4 regions of the Corynebacterium riegelii genome follow, and region 1 is predicted to be linked to each of the others. Evidence: predicted binding sites of a transcription regulator. Region 1 holds the regulator's gene; each other region holds the start of a gene.

Region 1 (4,214 bases):
ACATGCCGTCGAGGGAGTGCACCTTCGCATCATCAATATCCACGTGACTGGTCAGCTCACGGCGAATCGTGGCGTAGTAGGACTGCTCGTGGTCATGCGGCAGTGCTGCGTACTCATCCAGCAGGAACGCTTGCGTGTTAGCAAAGCTCAGACCGTCCTCGTTGTGGCGGCGAATGAGCTCCTGGTACGTCGGGGTCGGAGTAGAGCCGGTAGCAAGGCCGAGGACGCAGCCGCGGCGGATGAAAGGCTCAATGATGTCGGCGGCGGCGCGGCCGACTTCCTCCGAGTTGCTACGGATGATGATCTGCATGCTTTTGAGACTACGCGATACGTGTTTCGTCTCTAAAGCCGGCAACGGTGCATAATGTTCATTCGTGGATAACGCGAGTACAAAGACTACGGAGAGTAGCTTCGGCTGGAAACTTCACGGCGACGGCAAACGGGTGCTCCCCGGTGCCGTCGTCGCCCCCGGTGAGCGGCTGAGCTGGCTGCGCACCATCGGCATCGGCATGCAGCACGTGGTGGCCATGTTCGGCGCCACGCTGCTTGTGCCCACCCTCACGGGCTTCCCGGTAAACACCACCCTGCTGTTCTCGGGTCTGGGCACGCTCATCTTCCTCACGTTGACAAAGAACAAGCTGCCAAGCTACCTCGGTTCCTCGTTTGCGTTCATTGCGCCGCTAACGGCGTCCCAGCAATACGGTATGGCCGCACAGCTCGGTGGCGTGCTGGTCACAGGGCTTGCGCTGATAATTGTTGGCTTTATCGTCCAAGCAGCGGGCAAACGCGTTATTGATGCGGTCATGCCACCCGTTGTCACCGGCGCCATTGTGGCGCTCATCGGGCTGAACCTAGCTCCCACTGCCGTTGCAAACGTGGAAGCGCAACCTGGTGTCGCCGGGGTCACCTTGCTCACCATTGTGCTTGTCACCGTGGCTACTCGCGGCATGACGGCGCGTCTGTCCATCCTCATCGGCGTGGTTGTCGGTTGGGTCTTTGCCGCGCTTACCGGGGGATTGGCGGATGACGCGCTGGATACGATCTCTGCGGCGCCGTGGGTTGGCCTGCCGCAGTTCCATACGCCAGAGTTCCACCTTTCGGCCATTCTGGTCACGCTGCCGGTGCTGGTTGTGCTGATTGCGGAAAACGTTGGCCACGTTAAGGCAGTTTCCGAAATGACTGGCAGGGATCTCGATCCGATGCAAGGCAGGGCGCTGATTGGCGACGGTATCGCCACCACCCTCGCCGGCGGCCTCGGCGGCTCCGGTACCACGACCTACGCGGAAAATATTGGCGTGATGGCGGCGACGAAGGTGTACTCCACAGCCGCCTACTGGGTGGCGGCCTGCTTCGCCATTGTTCTTGCGTTCATTCCGAAGTTCGGCGCCATCATCTTCACCATCCCGGTCGGCGTGCTCGGTGGTGCGTGCCTGGTGCTCTACGGACTGATTGGCATGCTGGGTATCCGCATCTGGCAGGACAACCGGGTGGACTTCACTGATCCGGTAAATCTCACTGCCGCCGCAGTTGCGTTGATTGTGGGCATTGGCAACCTCACGCTGCAGGCGGGTCCGGTGGCGCTGGAGGGTATTGCGCTCGGCTCCGTCGGTGTCATCATCGTGTACCCGGTTATGCGCTGGTGCTACAACACGGTGGGCGAGGGGCGCTACCGCTTAGGCTTCCCAACGAAAAAGCGGGAGCCGGCCAACGTGGCCGACCCCCACACATTCGGGTAGGAGCGAAGCATCAGCGAAAGATCTAGGCTTCGTCCAAGTTCTGGGCAATAAGGGCGGCAATGGCGTCAACTGCCGCGGCATTGTTTGACGTAACCGTGACTTCATCACCAAATTCCGCGCCCATAGCCATGATCATCAGCGAGGACGCGGCGTCAGTCACGTCCTCATCGTCGCCCCCGATCAGGGTGAGAATAATATCGTCATCATATTCGCTGGCAGCGTCAGCGATGACAGTGGCGGGGCGGGCGTGAAGGCCCACTGTGGAGCCCACCTTCACGGTCTTTGAAGCCATGGGGTCAAGTCCTTTCGTTGTCTCTAGCTACTCAATACTAGAGTCAACCGGCAACCTAGAGTGCACGGAACACGGAAACGACCAAGCCCATGATCTCCGCATCATCGCCCTTAATGGGGGAGAATGCGTCATTTCGCGGCAGAAGCCAAACACCCGAAGAATCCTTGTGGAACACCTTCGCGGTTGCCTCACCGTCGATGAGCGCGGCAACGATCTGACCTTCTTCAGCTACCGGCTGGGAGCGAACCACAAGCCAGTCGCCGTCCAAGATCGCCGCATCCACCATGGAATCACCAACGACCTTGAGCATAAACAGCTCACCATCGCCCAGCAGCTCCTCCGGAAGGGGGTAATAGGTTTCTACATTCTCCTCAGCCAGGATGGGGGCGCCTGCGGCGATCTGGCCGACAACCGGAATAAAGCGCGCGTTGGACGCGTCTTCAGGGGCATCCTGGGCAGCCGGGGCTGCGGCCTTCTTACGGGCAGCTGGAGCGCCCGGCAGGTGGCGTAGGTCCACTGCACGCGGCTTGTTGGGATCGCGCCTCAAGAATCCCTTCTTCTCTAGCTCTTTGAGCTGGTACGCCACAGAAGAAGTGGACTGCAGGCCTGCTGCATCGCCGATCTCGCGGATGCTTGGCGGGTAACCGCGCAGTACAACCGCGTCCTGAATGACTTGGAGGATTCGGCGCTGGCGGTCGCTCAGCTTGCTCATGTCCAGGCTGTTTGGGTCTGTCTTCTTTCGTGCCACGTTCTGTGCTCCTTTGGTGCTTGTCTGTCCGTATAGCTCAATTGTCAAGGTCCTAGCAAAGGTCCTAGCCAAGGTCCTAGTTGTGAAACTACCACGTTAGGCAAGTCTGTTCGATATTTTGCGAAAAATCTGGACACGCGTTCGAACACCTGCTATAAATCGAACATGTACTCGTTCGAACGTATGGGCGCAGCCAGCTAAGGCGTGTGTCTTGCGTTCCTACGATGAAGCCAAACATAATCACAAGGAGACAAAACTATGACCACGATCATTCGCAATACCCACCCACGTACCTCTGTAGCTTCCGAGGTCTGGGATCTTTCCCCTGTGGAAGGCCGCCGGGTTTCTACCAGCTCCATCCGCCAACTGCGTGCAGAAAACGCTCCTGCACGGGTGGTTCAAGAGACTGCTGTAGATGGATTCGAACCTGGGCACGAACGTAGAGAAAGCCTCTTTGTTGGGGTGGTGATGGCTGCGGCGCTACTGATTGGCTCACTGTTCGGTGGGGCGTTCGGTGGTGGTGAAGAACCGACTACCGCAGAGATCGCGCAGCTTTCACCTGTTGTGGCGCGTTAGTCTCAATCTGCCTTAGGGCTTTGTCAGGCAGGGCTAGACTTAGATCTTGTGTTTTGCCCTTTTTGCCACAACGCGCATTCTCGTGTCACCGACTCCCGCACAGTAGAGGCCGGTGCAGCCATTCGCAGGCGCCGTGAGTGCACAGAATGCGGGGGACGTTTCACCACCGTTGAAAAGGCCGTGCTGATGGTGGTCAAGCGAAACGGGGTGAGCGAGCCATTTGACCGCGACAAACTCATTGTCGGTGTGCGCCGCGCCTGCCAGGGCCGCGACGTGTCAGATGATGCGCTCAAGCGCCTCGCGCAGCAGGTGGAGGAGACCGTGCGCGCGCAAGGCAGCTCACAGGTGCCCGCCAACCAGATCGGCTTGGCAGTGCTTGAGCCCTTGCGCGCTTTAGACGAGGTGGCCTACCTCCGCTTCGCCTCGGTCTACAAGTCCTTCGAAAGCGCCGACGACTTTGAGTCAGAGATCCGTCTCATGCGCCGCAGAGACCGCGAAGACTTCTAGCACAGTACCTCTAGCGCCCTACCTCTAACGCAACGCGTCAGTCATCTTCTCAATTCGGCGCTGGCTCACCGGCTGCGGTGTGCCCAAACGCTGTGCGAAGATGCTGACTCGAAGCTCCTCAATCCGCCAGAGAATGTCCTTGTAGGCTTTCGACTTTTTCCGGTTCGCCGGAAGCGTTGCCATCTTCTGGGCAAGGTAACGCTTTGCGTCATCAATCACCATCTGGCGATCCGCGTCCCGGTCCGGATCCAAACTCATATCTTCAAGCCGAATCCACATCGCCTCGATGTATCGCGGCAAGTGCTGCAAGTGGCCAGCGCCATGCAGGGTAATCGCGTGCTTTGGCAGGTAGAAG
Region 2 (4,214 bases), 1.0 Mb from region 1:
TGGCCAGATGTTGATTGTTGCTCTGACCGCCATGTTCGTCCTCATGCTGGTGCGCTTTTGGCGTCCGCGTCTGGACGCCACACTGACCCACACAATCTAATGGGTCTTCCTACCGGTGTAACCCTGGCCATGGTGTGGGCGGTGCTGCTCCCCGTGGCTGTTGTCACGGTCGCTCTGCGCGCCGCTCCCTTCCTTTTCCGACGCCTCCTGCGCGGCAGCCCCCTCCTGGAGTTTCTCGGCGTGATCATGCCCGTCAGCGTGATGACCGTACTCGTGGTCTACTCCATCGCCGGAGCCACCGATGCGCCCGGCGGCGTCGTGGCCTCCCTCATCGCCACAGTGGTCACTCTGGGGCTTCATGCTTATCGACGCTCCCTCGCACTCTCCATCTTCACCGGCACCTTCCTCTACGTTGTGCTGGTGAACTGGGTGTTTTAGTGGGGTTTGGTTGTGTGAATCTATTGGTTGCGCGGAAATATTTGAGAGTTTAAGTTGTGTGGGGTCAGTTCGCTGACAGGTTCCCATACGTTCACCTCAAGGAGTTTTGTCATGAAGCGTTTCACCGCTGCTTCCATCGCCGCCGCTACCGCTCTGTCCCTCGTTGCAATGCCTGCTCAGGCTGCTGAGAAGAAGTCTTCGGAGATTTCTGACGAGTACGCTATCGGTTACATCTGGGGTGGCATTGTCAAGGATCGTATCAACAAAGGCACTGGTCTCACCCCTTCCATGAGGAGCATTCTGAAGAACTACAAGGAGGGTGACGACACCTCCGCACTCGACAGTTCTCTGCGCAATGACGCTGCCAACGGCTACAAGGTCGGTACCACCTTCGATATCCTCCTCGGCACGGGCATCACCGCTCTCCTGCTCGCTCTGATCGGCGGTGCCGCTGCTTACCAGGGCTTGATCCCGGGCGTTCAGCTCTAAGCAGACATTTTGACTGTTTCTAACCCGCTCACTTCCCAGCTTGGGGTGGGCGGGTTTTTGCTTCTCTTGGTACTCCGCTTGGGTTCGTATCTGTTGCGAGGTCGTGGACCCGCATTTATGTTGTGGGTCACAGACCGTTGAGAGCTTCCAACGTTCACTTGAAGGAGATCCCCATGAAGCGTTTTACTGTCGCATCCCTCGCAACTGTTACTGCCCTATCCCTCATTGCGATGCCCGCACAGGCTGCCGAGGATAAGAATTCCTCGACGAAGAGCTCATCTGAAATCACCCAAGCCGAAGTAGACGAGCATCACCGTAAGGCCATCGAGAAGGAAGAGAAGCAAAAGGGCACGGGTTTCTCCCAGCCTTACGTCAATTCTTCGAACAGTGGCCAGATCAAGAATGACGTCAGTTCCTCAATCAAGAACGATACGGCACGCGACTGGAAGATCGGCACCACCCATGATCTGATCTGGGGCACCGGCATCGTCGCGTTCTTGCTTGCTCTGATCGGTGGCGGTGCGTTCGCGGCACAGCAGGGCCTGATCCCGGGCGTGCAGTTCTAAGCTCACCGTCTAAGCGCTTATAACCCGCTCACTTCCCCCTCGGGAGTGCGCGGGTTTTTGCTCTACAGGTGAAATGTAGAGCGCTGTTCGAACGCCCGTTTGGCATTTTCTTATCGACGGACAGGGCGTGTAGGGGTGGCCGTCTATACTGAATGCAACCGCCAGCATGTGTGGTGAATGTGCATACGGAAATAGTGCAATAAATGCTGGTTTAGCCCTTGCGCATAGAACAGTTCAGCGGGTATAATTAGGGTAACAAAACAACGGGAAAACAGGGAACACAACACTGGGGGTAGACCGTGGGCGAACCATACTTCCGCACACAGCGACCAGAAGATCCACTGAGCATGTTTAGTCAAGGTATTCGTGATATTTACTGGAATGCCTTCGGTCACTTCGCCATACCTGGGGCAAGTGTTGATGACGTCGACCTGGAAGTAGTGGCCATGAGGGAAGCAACCGGCTGGACTAAAGGCTCGGTTGAGCAAGCGATCTTCTCCCATGCACGCCTACAGCACTTACCGAAACTACGAGCACTCCAGGCCAAGACGCGTGTGATGGATCTGCAGCATTTGCGTGCCATCGATACCGTGCTTGCCGAACTTGGGCCAGAGATTACCGATGAGGCGTATGCCGATTTTGATGAGATGTTGACTACTACGTTTACCCCAACCCGGCCTGGGCAACACACTCCACAAACCACCACGATTACCCGACGTATCCGGGAGATGATCAAACGCATCGACCCAACCTGCGCCTACCAACCAAAAAGGCGCCAACAGCGAGTGGCGCAGGCACATGCGGCTGATGACACAGTGACCTTTGAGGTGTCTACACAGTCCGGCACGGTCAAAACACTGGTCACGTTGGCGACCAACCCGTTGACGGCACAGGTCGTGCGCGAGCACGTGTTAGCGACTGCACGTGAACACAAAACCTCCATGGCAGATGCAATGGTCAAACTCCTTAGCGGGGAAATCACCCCAACGAAGACGACCTTGCATGTGTTTGTGCCGAAGGGTCGTAAAGCTGGTGGGCCAGCGTACGTACCAGGTGTAGGCGCCTTAACCCCAGAAGCCACCGCAGCATTAGACGACCTGCTGGCGTCAGCGAAGGTCACCGAAGTGGATATGGAGGCGGAACTTCAAGCACATACGGATAGCTACACCCCAACCGAAGCAATGCGACGGGTCGTCTGCGCACGCCACACGCATTGTGTGTTCCCGGGATGTAGTGTGCCGTCATTGAGGTGCCAGTTGGATCACCGGATCCCGTTTGGCCAGGGTGGCAAAACCACACCGGGAAACCTGTTCCCGTTGTGTCAAAAGCACCACAACCTGAAAACCGATAAACGTGGTTTCTACGTCCCGGATCCGGATACGGGTGAAATCTTGTGGCTGTTTACAAACGGCACGTATGAAACCTGCACCCCAGACAGTCTGATCGCACACAACACGCACGCCGCGGCACCACGGTGGAAGAGCAACCTTGAGCAAGTGTGTGCTCGTCGCAGCCGAGTGGCGCAGTTCTACGCCAAGGGCCACAAAATACTGGACGATTTTGACCACCACCACAACCTTGAACAGGCCGACGCCCAGATCGCAGCCTTGGAGGAAGAATACGGACTGATTTTCCCGATCAAGGCGGTGTTGCCGGAGCCGTTGCCAAAAGAACCCGATTTTTCCGAACCACCCTTCCCGGATCCAGAAGATGCCTACGGATGGGTGGAAGACTACGACCCAGAAGAACTGGTTGACACCCGACCCGAGTAAGAGAATCCAGGTGGCCCGATCCAAACCAAAAAACAGCCCATTTTTCCAAAAGGGTTGCGGAAGACTCTCCCGACTATGCGGAAACGTCGACCGGGGCTTGGCTCACCGATGAGTCAACTATCACCGGGATTTGCCCTATGACGGGAAGCCTCGGGTCGGGAGAGGATCGACACGGCAAAGCGAATAATCTTTAGCGTGATTTTGCTGGTCAAAACATGTTGTAACGGAATGGATAAGTGCTTCGATAGACCAAATAGCTTCCCCTTCAAATCCCTTTGTTGGGATGGCTGTCACTGTTTATTTCCGTGTTTAATCCCCTCCGAAAGGAACTTCACATGAAGCGCATCACCACCGCAGCAGTTGCTGCAGCTACCGCTCTGTCCCTCGTTGCTACCCCGGCTTTCGCTGAGGACAACAAGGGCGGCTCCTCCAACGAGAACCAGGGCTCCTCCCAGCAGCAGGACAAGGAGGGTGACAAGGGCGGCTCCTCCAAGGACGGCGAGACCAAGAAGAAGTCTTCCGAGCTCTCGGACCAGGATGCAATCGACTACGCGAACAAGAAGTCTGATGAGCTCACCGGCCTGGTGAAGAAGGCTGCAGAGAAGGACACCCCGGAAGAGCGCGAGAAGGCTCTGAAGCCGCTCATCTCCTCCCTGAAGTCCGACGCTGCTCAGGGCTGGGCACCGGGCACCACCGCTGACATCCTGCTGGGCACCGGCATCACCGCTGCTCTGCTGGCTCTGATCGCATTCGTTGTTAACTCCGGCCTGGTTCCGGGCCTGCAGCTGCCGTTCTAATTCGGCACAAGCCAAGTGCTGGCCAAGAGCTAGCCAACAAAGCTAGCCAACAGGCAAGTTTTTAGCAGTCACTCGCCAAGCGAGACGTGGCTGCTTTTCTTTTGCCCGGCGCTAACCCCCAGAACCCCCAGAACCCCTCTCCCCCACCAAAT
Region 3 (4,214 bases), 1.2 Mb from region 1:
TGTCCTGATCTAGCACATGGATCGTAAGCCGATCCTTGGCATGGACGAAGCAACTCCGCGATGAGGTTGCAGACATAAGCGGGTGGAGGGGGGCCTAAGAAGTCGGGCTGCAAGTATTGGGAAGACTTTTCGAGGAGGAATTGGTAGGCAGCTACAAAGGAGATTGTGGACTGGGGAGTCTCCCCGATCCTAGGATCGGATACAGCAGAGACTAAGTGGGCCACTAAGTCTGGAGAGGCCCAATCATTGTTATTTTTATCTTTTCTGGCAGTTTTAGCGCCTAGGACAGCGAGGTTCAGCGATCTAATCTTGCTGTCCTGCTCAACCGCCCTGTCATGGCTCAGTTTCTTCCATGCCAGCGGATCTGTACGCTCTAGGACGGCTCGGAGCGCGAGCAAAGTGAGGGCGCAATCTATCAGATCTGACCCTTCTCTTTCCTTCTCAAGTTCCTCTAGGGACCGCCACAGCGCGAACAGGATTTCCCGTCCTTCAATTGCCTGACCTTCTTCTCCCACCTGCAGCACCTCCTTTTAGCTAACCTTTTAGCTAACGAGTGGCTAACGAAGGCAGCACAGTGCAACCCTGCTGCCATCGACCAATCTATATCAGCACAGCTGACGTTTCGCTCCCGCATTGGAGCCAACTGCGACCTCAAGACGCTTTTAATTAGGGCAGATTGTTCCAATTTTGCTACCTACGTCCACGCCCGCTGTCTGAAGTTAGGACTTAGTTGACAACCCGTGCCTGGAGCAAAACCCTCTGGTGAGCCAAGCATCCGGTTAACGTTTCTGGCTAGTTGGGGGAGTCTTCTCCACCGCTTCGGAAAAATGGCCTCTTTTTCTTATTGGGGTCGGGTGTCGAGTAGTTCTGCTGGGTCGTAGTTTTCCGGCCACCCGTAGTCATACTCTGGGTCTGGGAAGGGTGGTTCGGAATAATCGGGTTCTTTTGGCAACGGCTCCGGAAGTACCGCCTTGATGAGGAAGTGAAGGCCGTATTCTTCCTCCAGTGTTTTGATTTGCGCGTCGGCTTGGTCCAGGTTGTGGTGGTGGTCAAAATCATCAAGGATTTTGTGGCCTTTGGCGTAAAACTGCGCCACAGTACTGCGACGAGCACACACTTGCTCAAGGTTGCTCTTCCATCGTGGGGCCGCCGCTTGAGTGTTGTAGTCAATCAAGCCATCCGGCATGCAGGTTTCATACGTGCCGTTGGAAAATAACCACAAGATTTCACCGGTATCAGGATCCGGGACGTAGAAGCCGCGCTTATCGGTTTTCAAATTGTGATGCTTCTGGCACAACGGAAACAAGTTACTCGGTGTGGTTTTGCCTCCCTGGTTAAACGCGATGCGGTGATCCAACTGGCATAACCGCGAAGGCATCGTACACCCCGGGAACACACAGTGGGTGTGACGGGCACAGACCACGCGTCGCATTGCTTCGGTTGGGGTGTAACTATCCGTGTGTGCCTGGAGTTCTTGTTCCATGTCGACTTCGGTGATTTTCGCTGATGCTAGGAGGTCATCGAGTGCCACGGTTGCCTCTGGGGTCAAGGCGCCTACCCCTGGGACGTAGGCTGGCCCACCAGCTTCACGACCTTTTGGTACGAACACGTGCAGGGTGGTTTTCGTTGGGGTGATATCCCCGGACAGTAGTTTCACCATCGCATCTGCCATCGATGTTTTGTGTTCACGAGCGGTAGCCAACACATGCTCGCGTACTACCTGTGCAGTTAACGGATTCGTCGCTAACGTCACCAACGTTTTCACAGTCCCGGACTGTGCAGACTGCTCAAACGAGACTGTGTCATCAGCAGCATGTGCTTGGGCGATACGCTGCTTGCGCCGCTTCGGGTTGTAGGCGCACGTTGGGTCAATCCGTTTAATCATTTCCCGGATACGCCGGGTAATCGTTGCGGTTTGTGGGGTGAGTTGCCCAGCTCGTGTTGGGGTGAACGTGAGCGTCAACATTGCATCAAATTGACCGTAGGCTTCCTCGGTGATGTCTGGGCCGAGTTCAGCAAGAACATTGTCAATGGCACGCAGGTGCTGCAGATCCATCACACGGGTCTCGGCTTGGAGTGCCCGTAGTTTCGGCAAATGTTGCAGGCGTGCGTGCGAGAAGATCGCTTGCTCTATTTCACCTTTGCCCCAGCCGGTTGCTTGCTTGATGGCGACTACTTCCAGATCGAAATCATCAATAGCAATGCTTGTCCCAGGTGTGGCGAAGTGACCGAAGACCTCCCAGTAGCCATCGCGGAAGCGTTGGCTGACTGCGCTTAGTGGATCTTCTGGTCGCTGTGTGCGGAAGTATGGTTCGCCCACGGTCTACCCCCAGTGTTGTGTTCCCTATGTTCCCGTTGTTTTATGCCCCTAATTATACCCGCCTAACTGTTCTATGTGCAAGGGCTAAACCAGCATGTATTCCACTATTTCCACACGTACATTCACCAGCCAGACTGGCGGTTGCATTCAGTATAGCGACCGATTCCACACGCCCTTTCCGTCGATAAGAAAATGCCAAACGGGCGTTCGAGCAGCATCGACGAACGACCCCACTGCGAATGTAAAACACACAACTGCGCGCGAAGTGGTGTAAGCTACGCCACATGTCGCAAAAGGCGCTTCTCCTTCTACGCCGCGGCGGGAATCAGGCCAGGTAACACGGCCGGCACCCCGTCGCGGAGTTTCTGTTTGCCGGCCGTGGACCCGCACGAAACGTAATTTAGGAGTACCCACATGAGCAACGAAATTTTTGCGCCTCGCGAAATCATCACCCCGAACGGCCCTCGTAATGAAGGCCAGCCAAGCTGGAACAAGCAGCGCGGCTCCCAGATGCCGGTAGACCGCTACCTGCCGTTTGCCAAAGAGGTTGAGGACATCACCCTGCCGGACCGCACGTGGCCGGACAAGAAGATCACGGTTGCGCCGCAGTGGTGCGCGGTGGACCTGCGCGATGGCAACCAGGCCCTGATTGACCCGATGAGCCCGGAGCGTAAGCGCCGCATGTTCAACCTGCTGGTTGAGATGGGCTTCAAGGAGATTGAGGTCGGCTTCCCGTCCGCATCCCAGACGGACTTTGACTTTGTGCGCGAGATCATTGAGAACAACATGATCCCGGATGACGTGACCATCCAGGTGCTGGTGCAGGCCCGTGAGCACCTGATTCGCCGCACGTTTGAGGCATGCTCTGGCGCGAAGAACGTGATTGTGCACTTCTACAACTCCACGTCCAAGCTGCAGCGTGAGGTGGTGTTCCGCAAGGATCGTGACTCCATTAAGAAGCTGGCCACGGATGCTGGTGAGCTGATTCGTGACATTGCAGATGACTACCCGGACACCAACTGGCGCTGGGAGTACTCGCCGGAGTCCTTCACCGGCACCGAGCTGGATTTTGCGCTGGAGGTGTGCGACGCGGTTGTAGAGACCATGGGCGCCACCCCGGAAAACCCGATCATTATTAACCTGCCGTCCACGGTGGAGATGATCTCCCCGAATGTGTACGCGGATTCTATTGAGTGGATGCATCGCAACTTTGCCAAGCGCGACAGCATCATCCTGTCCCTGCACCCGCACAATGACCGCGGCACCGGCGTCGCGGCGGCGGAGCTGGGCTACATGGCCGGCGCGGATCGTATTGAGGGCTGCCTGTTTGGCAACGGTGAGCGCACCGGCAACGTGGACCTGGTCACCTTGGGCCTGAACATGATGACCCAGGGCGTGGACCCGCAGATTGATTTCTCTGACATTGAGAAGATCCGTCAGACCGTGGAGTACTGCAACCAGCTGCGCGTTCCGGAGCGCCACCCCTACGGCGGTGAGCTGGTGTTCACGGCGTTCTCCGGCTCGCACCAGGACGCTATTAACAAGGGCCTGGACGCCCTGGCCCAGAAGGTGCACCCGGGCGCTTCCAGCACGGACGTCACGTGGGAGGAGCTGCGTGAGACCGTGTGGGAGGTCCCGTACCTGCCGGTGGATCCGAAGGACGTGGGCCGTACCTACGAGGCTGTGATCCGCGTGAACTCCCAGTCCGGCAAGGGCGGCGTGGCCTACATCATGAAGACGGACCACGGCATCAACATGCCGAAGGCGATGCAGCCGGAATTCTCCGCTGTGGTGCAAAACATCACGGATGCAGAAGGTGGCGAGGTTAACTCCAAGAACATGTGGGACATCTTCGCCAGCACGTACCTGGATCTGGATTCCCCGCTGGAGTTGG
Region 4 (4,214 bases), 730 kb from region 1:
AAGGTTGAAGCGGACTTTAACGATGCGCAGATGCGCGAGGATCTGAAGGCGAAGATTCCGAACCGGGGTTTCAGCGAGTATTTCGGTTTGATTGGTGATTTCATTGCTGACCCAATCAAGGCGGTACTAAAAGTCATGGGCTTCGAGGAGGCTGGTTTCAAGGGGATCCTGGAACTGGTTGCAAAGAACCTCGAGGTCAAGAACGTTGACAAGGCATTCTCCGAGGCGTTGGAGAAGGCGGACGTTGATACGCAGGCAGTATTGAAGGAGGCCCTGGAGGCTTCCGGCCTGGATATCAAGGCAGTGCTGAAGAACCTCATGAGCCAGCCTGCGGTGAAGGCTGAGCTGAAGAAGCAGACGGACAAGATCGACTTTGGCAAGGCGCTGAAGGACGCGTTGGAGAAGTCCGGCATCGAACTCAACGTGGAAACGATCCTTGGGTTCAAGACTTCCGAGGTGTCCCTCGCTGCACAGGACGCGTTTGACGCGGTTGGTCCGCAGGTGCTGGCACCGATCGTCACTATGAACGATGCATTCACCGCGTGCTCTGTTCACTCTGATCAGGTGAAGAAGAAGCCGTCTGGTTCCACCGTTGGTTCCTCGGGACGCAAGCAGGGCAGCTCGGAGGATCACGTGAAGGGGTCGGTTGCCTCCGGATCTTCGCTGGACATGACTGGGCTGACCGTGGTGGGCATCCTGGGCGTTATTGCGACGCTGCTTGCCACGGGTGTTGCTGGCTTTGCGGCTCGCCCGATCATTGAGAACTTCATGAAGTAGTTCGGATGGCCGGTGTTTCCGGTCGAACCAATGCGGTCTAGCAGGACAGGTCTAATAGTGCAGGTCTAATAGTGCACGAAGCCTGCTAGGCCACATTGTTTTTCGCCTAAAACGGAGCGTCTGAAATCTCGACCGCGCCCCTCCAAAAAATCGCCTGTTTTTTGTTCTTGAACCTGACTTGGGTCACCGTCGGTCGTTGAATCTCACCTCGACATTGTGGCCTCTGGGTTTTGGGCTTGTGGTTGGCGAAAGTTCGGCACTCTTTTGACGTCGAGACCTCCTTCGGAAAAACGGGCTGTTTTTTGTTTTTGAACCTGGCCACCTGTTCTCTTACTCGGGTCGGGTATCGACGAGTTCTTCTGGGTCGTAGTTTTCCGACCATCCGTAGGCATCTTCTGGATCGGGGAAGGGTGGTTCACAAAAATCGGGTTCTTTTGGCAACGGCTCCGGAAGCACTGCCTTGATTGGGAAGTGAAGGCTGTATTCTTCCTCTAGTGCTGCGATTTGGGCGTCGGCTTGTTCGAGGTTGTGGTGGTTATCAAAATCGTCCAGTATTTTGTGGCCTTTGGCGTAGAACTGCGCCACTTTATTGCGACGAGCACATACTTGCTCCAGGTTGCTCTTCCACCGTGGGGCAGCGGCATGCGTGTTGTAGCTGATCAGGCTGTCTGGGGTGCAGGTTTCATACGTGCCGTTGGTAAAAATCCACAAGATTTCACCCGTCTCCGGATCCGGGACGTAGAAACCACGTTTATCGGTTTTTAGGTTGTGGTGCTTTTGGCACAGTGGGAACAGGTTTCCTGGTGTGGTTTTGCCACCCTGGCCAAACGGAATCCGGTGATCCAACTGACACCTCAGTGACGGCACGCTACATCCCGGGAACACACAATGCGTGTGACGAGCACACACGACCCGTCGCATTGCTTCGGTTGGGGTGTAGCTATCCGTATGTGCTTGAAGTTCCGCCTCCATATCCACCGTGGTGATTTTCGCTGACGCCAGCAGGTCGTCTAATGCTGCGGTGGCTTCTGGGGTTAAGGCGCCTACACCTGGAACATAGGCTGGCCCACCAACCTCACGACCCTTCGGCACAAACACATGCAGCGTGGTCTTGGTTGGGGTGATCTCCCCGGAAAGTAGTTTCACCATCGCATCGGCCATGGAGGTTTTATGCTCCCGTGCAGTAGCCAACACGTGCTCGCGTACGACCTGTGCCGTCAACGGGTTGGTAGCCAACGTAACCAGTGTTTTGACCGTGCCGGACTGTGCAGACACCTCAAAGATCACCGCATCATCAGCCGCGTGTGCCTGTGTTTTGCGTTGCATGCGCCGCTTTGGTTGGTAGGCGCAGGTTGGGTCAATGCGTTTGATCATCTCCCGGATACGACGAGTAATCGTGGTGGTTTGTGGGGTGTGCTGCCCAGGCCGTGTTGGGGTAAACGTAGTAGTCAACATCTCATCAAAATCGGCATACGCCTCATCAGTGATGTCTGGGCCGAGTTCGGCAAGCACCGTATCGATGGCACGTAAATGCTGCAGATCCATCACACGCGTCTTGGCCTGCAATGAACGCAGCTTCGGTAAGTGCTGTAGACGTGCATGGGAAAAGATCGCTTGCTCAACTGAGCTTTTAGTCCAGCCGGTTGCTTCCCTCATTGACACCACAGTCACGTCGAAGTCATCAATATCAACACTTGCCCCGGGTGTGGCGAAGTGACCGAAGGCATTCCAGTAAATATCGCGAATGCCTTGACTAAACGTGCTCAGTGGATCTTCTGGTCGCTGTGTGCGGAAGTATGGTTCGCCCACGGTCTACCCCCAGTGTTGTGTTCCCTGTTTTCCCGTTGTTTTGTATCCCTAACTATACCCGCCTAACTGTTCTATGCGCAAGGGGTAAACCAGCATTTATTGCACTATGTCCGCATGCACATTCACAACACAGGCTGGCGGTTGCATTCAGTATATCGACCGATTCCACACGCCCTTTTCGTCGATAAGAAAATGTCAAACAACCGTTCGAATGGCGGTTCATGTTTCCGGCTTTGCTAGCAGGGGGTCCCCATGCGCAGGATCTTGGCAGGGAACAATAATGTGGCATACAGCTCACTATCGCTATAGTGTGGGCCACAACACGTTCGTGAGTTTCTGTGAGATGTAAAGGAGTCCTCCTGTGACCGTTTACCCCAACCCTGGAACCCCGGAATCGAATGTCAAGTTCCGCAAGCGCTATGAAAACTACATCGGCGGCGACTGGGTCGCTCCGGTCGCGGGGGAATACTTTGACAATGTCACCCCTGTGACTGGTGAAGTGTTTTGCCAGGTCGCACGCGGCCGCGAAGCGGACATCAACCTTGCTATTGACGCAGCGAAGAAGGCCGCGCCCAAATGGGGTGTGACCAGCGTGCAGGAGCGCTCGCTGGTGCTGCTGAGGATCGCTGACCGGATGGAGGAGCACCTCGAAGAGATTGCGGTGGCGGAGACCTGGGAGAACGGCAAGGCGGTTCGTGAAACCCTCGCCGCGGATATCCCGTTGGCCATCGACCACTTCCGCTACTACGCAGGTGCGCTCCGCGCGCAGGAAGGTCGACTGAGTCAGATTGATGACGACACGGTGGCGTACCACTTCCACGAGCCGCTTGGTGTGGTGGGCCAGATCATCCCGTGGAACTTCCCGCTGCTGATGGCCGCATGGAAGATCGCCCCGGCACTGGCGGCTGGCAACGCGATTGTGTTGAAGCCTGCAGAGCAAACGCCGGCGTCCATCCTGTACTTGATGGATCTTGTGGGAGACCTGATCCCGCCGGGCGTGTTGAACATTGTCAACGGTTACGGCGATGAGGCGGGCGCGGCACTGTCCGGCTCGGATCGGATTAACAAGATCGCGTTCACCGGCTCCACCGAGGTTGGCAAGATCATTAACAAGGCTGCGGCTGACAAGATTATCCCGGTCACGCTGGAGCTTGGTGGCAAGTCGCCTTCCCTGTACTTCGCGGACGTCATGGACCGCGATGATGACTTTAGGAACAAGGCCATCGAAGGTTTCGCCATGTTCGCACTCAACCAGGGTGAGGTGTGCACCTGCCCTTCGCGTGCGTTGGTGCATGAGTCCATTGCGGACGAGTTCCTGGAGCTGGGCGTTGAGCGCGTCAAGCGCATCAAGACCGGCAACCCGTTGGACACGGATGTGATGATGGGTGCACAGGCTTCCCAGGAGCAGATGGACAAGATTAAGTCCTACCTTGAGCTTGGCCCGAAGGAGGGTGCTGAGGTGCTCATTGGTGGTGGGGTGAACACGATCCCGGGCCTGGAGAACGGTCTGTACATTGAGCCGACAGTGTTTAAGGGCACCAATGACATGCGCGTGTTCCAGGAGGAGATCTTTGGCCCGGTGATGTCCGTGACCACCTTCAAGGATTATGACGATGCAATCCGCATTG

What was found. Region 1 encodes LexA, which represses DNA repair genes until DNA is damaged. Its sites were predicted from a motif close to CGAACANNTGTTCG; they were not measured.
Region 2: a site for LexA is predicted at 1,582-1,595, ahead of AK829_RS09950 (HNH endonuclease signature motif containing protein). Genes of this name have one in related genera too.
Region 3: a site for LexA is predicted at 2,517-2,530, ahead of AK829_RS09185 (HNH endonuclease signature motif containing protein). Genes of this name have one in related genera too.
Region 4: a site for LexA is predicted at 2,783-2,796, ahead of AK829_RS11210 (HNH endonuclease signature motif containing protein). Genes of this name have one in related genera too.

The regions. Positions count from the first base shown of each region.
Region 1 covers NZ_CP012342.1:528,179-532,392, forward strand. Annotated here, with positions in the region: gene nagB (glucosamine-6-phosphate deaminase) at 1-310, opposite strand, end outside; gene AK829_RS02525 (uracil-xanthine permease family protein) at 375-1,736, shown strand; gene AK829_RS02530 (HPr family phosphocarrier protein) at 1,759-2,028, opposite strand; gene lexA (transcriptional repressor LexA) at 2,084-2,740, opposite strand; gene AK829_RS02540 (hypothetical protein) at 3,035-3,352, shown strand; gene nrdR (transcriptional regulator NrdR) at 3,401-3,859, shown strand; gene hrpA (ATP-dependent RNA helicase HrpA) at 3,884-4,214, opposite strand, start outside.
Region 2 covers NZ_CP012342.1:2,065,390-2,069,603, forward strand. Annotated here, with positions in the region: gene AK829_RS09930 (AzlC family ABC transporter permease) at 1-100, shown strand, start outside; gene AK829_RS09935 (branched-chain amino acid transporter permease) at 100-438, shown strand; gene AK829_RS09940 (hypothetical protein) at 550-927, shown strand; gene AK829_RS09945 (hypothetical protein) at 1,101-1,493, shown strand; gene AK829_RS09950 (HNH endonuclease signature motif containing protein) at 1,793-3,265, shown strand; gene AK829_RS09955 (hypothetical protein) at 3,601-4,062, shown strand.
Region 3 covers NZ_CP012342.1:1,890,969-1,895,182, forward strand. Annotated here, with positions in the region: gene AK829_RS09180 (N-6 DNA methylase) at 1-515, opposite strand, end outside; gene AK829_RS09185 (HNH endonuclease signature motif containing protein) at 842-2,320, opposite strand; gene leuA (2-isopropylmalate synthase) at 2,735-4,214, shown strand, end outside.
Region 4 covers NZ_CP012342.1:2,362,183-2,366,396, forward strand. Annotated here, with positions in the region: gene AK829_RS11205 (thioredoxin domain-containing protein) at 1-777, shown strand, start outside; gene AK829_RS11210 (HNH endonuclease signature motif containing protein) at 1,108-2,586, opposite strand; gene exaC (acetaldehyde dehydrogenase ExaC) at 2,948-4,214, shown strand, end outside.